Regions from separate parts of the Marinactinospora endophytica genome, predicted to be linked through region 1. Evidence: riboswitches for the same ligand, from Rfam matches in the RefSeq annotation. Region 1 holds a riboswitch; each other region holds the start of a gene.

Region 1 (2,257 bases):
GCTCAGAACACGCCCGGATGGAGCTGTTCGGCGATGTCGGCGACCGCGTCGCCGACCCGGATCCCCACCAGGGCCGAGGTCAGGGGCAGCACCGCGAACCGTTCCCGCTCCACCGCCGGCGTGCCGGCCAGCAGGGGGTCGGCGAGCACGGCCGCCCGCTTGTCCTCGATGCCGGTGGAGCCGTAGTCGTAGAACAGGATCGCCTCGGGCGCGCGTTCGGCGGCCTGTTCGATGGACACGTCCGCGAAGGTGTCGTCCACGTCGTCGAAGACGTTGCGTCCGCCGGCGCGGGCGATCAGGTCGCTGCCGATGCCGCTGCCGCCCGAGGTGAACACGGTCGCCCCGATGGAGTCCACGACGAGCACGTCGACGGGGTCGACGCCCTCCAGCGCCGCCTCGGTGCGCGCGAGCTCGTCGTTCATCTCCGAGATGAGCTCTTCGCCGCGCTCCTCCACCCCGAAGATCGCGGCGACGTTGCGGATCTCCTCCTCCACCGTGCCCACCGTCACCTCGTCGACGCACTGCTCGATGTTCTGGTAGGTGAGGATGCCCGCGTCGGCCAGCGCGGCCCTGCCGCGCCCCTGGGTCTCGTCGAACGCGCTGGCGAAGCCGCCGTAGACGAAGTCGGGTTCGGCCGCCAGCAGGTCCTCGAACGACGGGTACTCGTCGGCCAGCACCGGGACCTTCTCGTAGGCGTCGCGGTACTCCGGCACGATCTCGTCGTCGAGGAACGCGGTGCCCACGAGTCGGTCCTCCAGGCCCAGCGCCAGCATCACCTCGGTGACGTGCTGGTTCATGGTGACGACCCGTTCGGGCGGCGCCGTCACGCTCACTTCGACGCCGCAGTTGTCCAGGGTGAGCGGGCGGCCCTCGGCGGATCCGGTCGCCGGGTCGGCGGCAGGCTCGGCGGGGCCGGCGCCGCAGCCGGCCACCAGGGCGGCGCAGGCCAGGGCGGCCGGGAGCGCGAACGCGCGCGGCCGGCGGGGGAAGGGGAGGTGCACGTCAGGGTCCTCTCGCGGGATCCGGGCACGGCGCGAGAAGGAACCGGAGGCGGGCCGCCGGGCACGTCTCGCGGGGATCCGCGCCCGCGTGGACGAAGCAGCGACGGCCCAGTCTCCTGACTCGCGGATCAACGCCTCACCCGGCCTTCCGGTGCGGGGCACCGTGGCGCGCGGGGGGTTCGGCTCCCCGATCACAGTGGCGGGACCGTGCCGGACTCGCACCGGCTTCCTGGTTTCCGTCGCCTGCACATGCTAACGCCGCACCCCTCGGGCGGCCGGTGCGAGGGGCAGGGGCGTCCGCGCCGCGGTGGGCGTCCGGGGTGCGATTTGTGCCCATACGGTGACACCGGGTATGGCGCGGCGACACGGAGAAGGGGTAGAACGGTCGGCATGTCCGTCACGTACCGTCTGCCCGCCGCCTGGACGCGCATCGACGTCCCCGAGGGGACGGGGGTGGGGGCGCTCGTCGCCGAGCCCGCCGGGTTCCGGCTGGAGGGCAGCGAGGTCATCGCCGACCGGCGCGAACACTTCGGCTGCCGGTTCACCGTGCGCGCCGACCTCGCCTGGGTGACCCGCGAGGTCGAGGTGGAGGTGCTGACGGAACGGGGCGCCGAACGGATCACGCTGACCGGGGGTGGCGGGCAGTGGACCGTCAACGGACGCAGGGAGCCCCGCCTGGACGGCTGCCTGGACGTCGACGTCGCGGCGACCCCGCTCACCAACACGCTGCCGATCCGCAGGCTGGGGCTCGAACCGGGCGAATCACGTGACATCGCGGTGGCCTGGATCGACGTCCCGGGCCTCAAGATCCACCGCATGGCCCAGCGCTACACGAGGCTGGCGCCCTTCGGCGGTGTCGACCGCTACGAGTACCGAGGACCCGTCGAGGAACGCTACGAGCTGACGGTGGACGCCGATGGGCTCGTCATCGACTACGACCGGTTCGCCCGCAGGATCCGGTGAACGGCGCGCTGCACCACGTCGAGTTGTGGGTGGCCGACCTGGAACGGGCGGCCACGAGCTGGGGGTGGCTGCTGGGCGAACTGGGCTGGGAGCCCTTCCAGGCGTGGCCGGCCGGACGGAGCTGGCGACTGGGGGCCACCTACCTGGTCATGGAACGCTCCCCGGCGCTGTCCGCGCGGACCCACGACCGGCACCGTCCCGGGCTCAACCACCTGGCGTTCCACGTCTCCTCGGCGGCCGGGGTCGACGCCCTCGTCGCCGCCGCGCCGTCGCACGGCTGGTCCCCGCTCTTC
Region 2 (2,257 bases), on a different contig from region 1:
GCCTCCAGCCTGGCCCGCACCCGCTGGTCGGTGAAGGCCCGCGGGGCGCGCTCGCTCGACCGCTGCCGGGCCCCGGCCAGCTGCTCCTCGACGTCCTCCGCTCCGGCGAGGGCGCGGCCCAGCAGGACCACCTCGTCGAGCTTCTGCCGGGCGAAGGCCAACCGGTCGCGCACCGACGGGTCCAGGCCGGTCTCGACCTCCAGGTCGTAGGGGACGTGCAGGAGAGGGCAGGAGGTCCCCACCACGACCTCCCCCGCCAGGCCCAGCAGGGAGGCCAGCGTCGACAGGGCCGCCGGGATGTCGGCGCGCCAGACGTTGCGTCCGTCCACGACCCCGGCGACCAGGCTCTTTGCGCCCAGGCCGCCGACCTTGGACACGTCCTCGGCGTTGCCGCGCACCAGGTCCAGGGCGACCCCCTCGATGGGGGTCCGCTTGAGCGTCTCCAGCGCGCCCTCGCCGGCCGGCCCGTGGTAGACCGCGACGAGGATCCTCGGCCGTTGCGCCACCCCGCCCAGGCGCTCGTAGGCGTCCCCCAGTTCGCGCAGAACCTCCTGGCCGGCGTCGGTGGCCAGGATCGGTTCGTCGAGCTGGACCCACCCCGCACCCGCGGAGGCGAGCTCACCGAGCAGTTCGGCATAGCAGTCGAGCAGCCCGTCGAGCAGCTCCAGGGGCCGCCATCCCCGCGGGGCGTCAGGGGAGCCCTCGGACAGCAGGAGGAGGGTCAGCGGGCCGAGCAGCACCGGACGGGTCTCATAGCCGAGCCCACGCGCCTGGACGTACTCCGACAGGGGCTTACGCCCGGCCAGGCGCGGCCGGGTGGCCGGCGACAGCTCCGGCACCAGGTGGTGGTAGTTGGTGTCGAACCACTTCGTCATCCGCAACGGCGCCGCCTCATCGCAGCCCCGGGCCATGGCGAAGTAGCGCCGCAGCTCGGCGGAGCGGTCGTCGTCCCCCTCGGCGATCCGGGCGAAACGCGGCGCCACCAGGTCGAACATGACCGCGGTGTCGAGCACGTGGTCGTAGTAGGAGAAGGTGTTGGACGGAATGTGCTCGACGCCCGCCTCGCGCAGCGTCCGCCAGGTGGCGCCGCGCAGCCTGGCGGCCACGGTGTCGAGTTCGGCCGCGTCGATGTCCGCGGCCCAGTAGGACTCCAGGGCGCGCTTGAGCTCGCGCCGCGGCCCGATGCGGGGGTAGCCGAGAACGGTCGTCGTCATCGGGCACCCGCCCCGACGGACACGTTCAGGTCCTCGCGCATGGTCTTCTCTCCCTCGTCGAAGCCGTCGTCCTTCGGCCACGAGGGTGCGCGAACGCGCGGGCGGGGCCCACGCGGCCACCGTCCGTCGTCGTCCGGCCCTCCCTCGGGGCCTCGGACAGCCGTGGTCGCGGCGCGACCACGGGCGGTGGCAGGTCTTCGGACTCGCGGGCACGGCGTGACGCGGCGCGTCACGTCTCCTACTGGCCGTCGCTTCCCCGACGCCGTGGCGTCCAGTGCTCGAAAAACGGCGTTCGTTCCCACATACCGCTGCGGGGCAGTCCCGGATTCGCACCGGGTTCCCTCTTGCGACACGCACGACCCGAGGCCGCGCGTGAACCGACCGCACCGGGAGTATAGGCCGTCCCCTGCAGACCGCCTCGACCGCGGAGGCGGTGGGCCGATCGGCCGTGTCCGCTTGTGGCCGACACGTGATCGAGATGGCATTTTCGGCCCCCGCCCCGCCTCGCCTCCGCGAACCGGCATGTCAGAGGCTGTTTCAAGCACCGAACACCTGAAAGCGGACCCGATGCGGTCGTGTTATTACTCGATTGGGTGAGACGCCACGGCCTCGGTGGTTCTAGCCTCATCAGGGGGACCGTGTCCATATCGACATAGAAGATAGGGAACCGTCCCACCCCACCCGTGCGACAAAGCAAGTCGAACCTCTTCGACTGTGAAAGACCATCCTTCCGTTGAAAGTCCCTGGTGAATCCATGCCCTCCAGCACCTCCCGCACCTTCCGAGGCACCGCCCGGCGCGGAGGCGCCCGCCTCGTGCGTGGCGTCGCCGCGGCCAGCGCGGCCGTCCTGTTGGCCGGAGCGTGCTCGTCCGGAAGCGAGGCCGAACACGCCTCCGGAACCCAGGAGGACCCTCGCGAGCCCGCGACCGGGGAGCCCGGTGAACTGACCGTCGTCGACCCGGCGCTGGTCGTCGACCTCGGTGAGGAGAAGAGCAGCGAGGATGACGGGGTCGCCGTCGAGGTCGCCTACCCGACCGTCCCCA
Region 3 (2,257 bases), on a different contig from region 1:
GAAGGGGCCGATGAGAAGGCCCAGCATGGCCAGCGACGGGATGGTGAAGACGACGCTGGTCGCCCCGGTGGCGATGGCCGCGACGCGTTCGTTGCGGTGGACGACGACGCCCAGGCCGACACCGACCACCGCCGCGACCAGGACGCACTGGGCGATCATGCTCGCGTGCTGAAGGGCCTGGAAGGCCAGCATGTCGGAACGGCCGGCGATGTACTCCCAGAGGGTCACTGTAGGGCCGCCTCCCGGGACCGGGAGGGGACAAGGACAAGGGGTTCGATCATGGGCCGCTTCTTAGCCAGCCATGCGGAGACTACTCACCTATCGGGCCATGGTGACTATTCCGTTGCCGTGCGCATGCGAAAGCGTGACCTGGGAGGCGGGGTCGACATGCGGCCCGGAACGGGTGCGCGGGCCCCGTTCCCCGCCGCGGACCGCGGGGCGTCACGCCGACCGCGCGAGCGTCCGAACGTAGTCGAACCATCCCGGATCGCGCCCCGGGCCGGGGCACGCCTGGCCGTTGTGGACGGTCACCATCGTGCTTCCGCCGACCGCCCGCTCCTCGACCAGCAGCAGGAACAGGATGAAGAAGCACGCGAGGAAGCCCCCAATGATCGCGAGCACCAGCGCCCACGTGGCCGTCCTCTCCTCCTGGCCGCTCATGTCGTCGCCGGACCAGATGCCGCTACGCAGGGGGGAGGGAGCCGGAAGGAGTGAGCACCTCCGTCAAGGTCACCGTGATGTCCCCGATACCGCCACGGGCCGGTGCGGAGCGTGGAACGCGAGCTCGCCGTAATGCCGTGCGGCCTCGTCGTAGGAGGCGGCATGGTGGCCGGCAGAGCCGAGGGGAGCCGCCGGGGTGGCGGGGAGGCTCACGCTCGGCGATCCTCGCGAATCCGCGGAGGCGACGCCGATGTTCCCGGACATCGATCCGGACACGCCCCCACCGCCCCCCTCTGCCATGATGAGGCGACGACGCGAAGGAACACGGTGCGAATCCGTGGCTGTCCCGCAACTGTGAGGGGGAGCCGCCCCGAGACGACGCCACTGCCGCGACACGGTGGGAAGGCGGGGGCCGGTGCCCGAACCCGAGCCAGGAGACTTCGCGACGTCACGCACGAGTTTCCGTCAAGGGGCGAGGACCCCGACAGGAAGAAGGACCCGCGTGGCAACCATCCTGCTGCTCTCCACCGCCGACACCGAACTGCTCGCCGCCCGCGCCGCCGACTGCGGATACCGGACCGCCAACCCCGCTCGGACCGCCCCCGCGGAGCTGCCCGCGCTGCTGGAGGGAGCCGACATCGCCGTGGTGCGCCTGCTGGGGGGCCGCGAGGCGTGGGCGGAGGGCCTGGAGGTCCTCCGTTCCTCGGGTGTCCCGGTCGTCGCCCTTGGCGGCGAGGCCGCTCCCGACGCCGAGATGATCCGGCTCTCCACCGTCCCGGTCGGCGTGGCCACCGACGCCCACGGCTATCTGCGGGAGGGCGGGGTCGGCAACCTCCGTGAGCTCGCCCGTTTCCTCTCCGACACCGTCCTGCTCACCGGCGAGGGCTTCGAACCGCCGCAGCGCATGCCCGAGTTCGGTGTCCACGGCGACCGGGAGCAACGCGACGACCGGCCCACCGTGGCCGTCGTCTTCTACCGCGCGCACGAGCTGTCGGGCAACACCGCCTTCGTCGACGTCCTGTGCGACGCGGTCGAGGCCGCGGGGGCCAACGCGCTTCCGGTGTTCTCGGGGTCGTTGCGGGGACTGTCCCGGACGACCACCCCCGGGCTCTTCGACCTGCTCGCCCGCGCGGACGCGATCGTGACGACCGTGCTCGCCGCGGGCGGGGCGGTGGCCGCCGACGCCTCCGGGGGCGGGGACGAGGACGCCTGGGACGCGGGCGCGCTCGCGGAGCTGGACGTGCCCGTCCTCCAAGGGCTGGTCCTCACCTCCAGCCGTGACTCCTGGCAGGGGTCCGACGCCGCGCTCACCCCCATGGACGCCGGCATGCAGGTGGCCATCCCCGAGTTCGACGGCCGGCTGATCACGGTTCCGTTCTCGTTCAAGGAGGCCGATCCCGCCAGCGGAATCCCGGTCTACGTCGCCGACCCCGAGCGGTGCGCGCGGGTGGCGGGGATCGCGGTGCGCCACGCCCGGCTGCGGTCGGTCCCCCACGGGGAGCGGCGCCTGGCGGTGGTCCTGTCGTCCTATCCGACCAAGCACTCCCGCGTGGGCAACGCGGTCGGACTGGACACCCCGGCCTCGGCGGTGCGGTTG

What was found. A riboswitch is a leader RNA that binds a small molecule or an ion and turns the genes downstream of it on or off. The one in region 1 is predicted to bind cobalamin.
Region 2: another riboswitch for cobalamin. It lies ahead of metE (5-methyltetrahydropteroyltriglutamate--homocysteine S-methyltransferase); the one in region 1 lies ahead of ACYVHU_RS15675 (ABC transporter substrate-binding protein).
Region 3: another riboswitch for cobalamin. It lies ahead of cobN (cobaltochelatase subunit CobN); the one in region 1 lies ahead of ACYVHU_RS15675 (ABC transporter substrate-binding protein).

Annotation. Positions count from the first base shown of each region.
Region 1 is NZ_BAAGVM010000007.1:283,380-285,636, forward strand. Features, by position in the region: gene ACYVHU_RS15675 (ABC transporter substrate-binding protein) at 3-1,001, opposite strand; cobalamin riboswitch at 1,090-1,273, opposite strand; gene ACYVHU_RS15680 (putative glycolipid-binding domain-containing protein) at 1,392-1,964, shown strand; gene ACYVHU_RS15685 (VOC family protein) at 1,961-2,257, shown strand, end outside.
Region 2 is NZ_BAAGVM010000001.1:367,313-369,569, reverse strand. Features, by position in the region: gene metE (5-methyltetrahydropteroyltriglutamate--homocysteine S-methyltransferase) at 1-1,214, opposite strand, end outside; cobalamin riboswitch at 1,386-1,612, opposite strand; gene ACYVHU_RS01635 (polysaccharide deacetylase family protein) at 1,969-2,257, shown strand, end outside.
Region 3 is NZ_BAAGVM010000017.1:74,317-76,573, reverse strand. Features, by position in the region: gene ACYVHU_RS24770 (ABC transporter permease) at 1-228, opposite strand, end outside; gene ACYVHU_RS24765 (hypothetical protein) at 442-660, opposite strand; cobalamin riboswitch at 978-1,101, shown strand; gene cobN (cobaltochelatase subunit CobN) at 1,163-2,257, shown strand, end outside.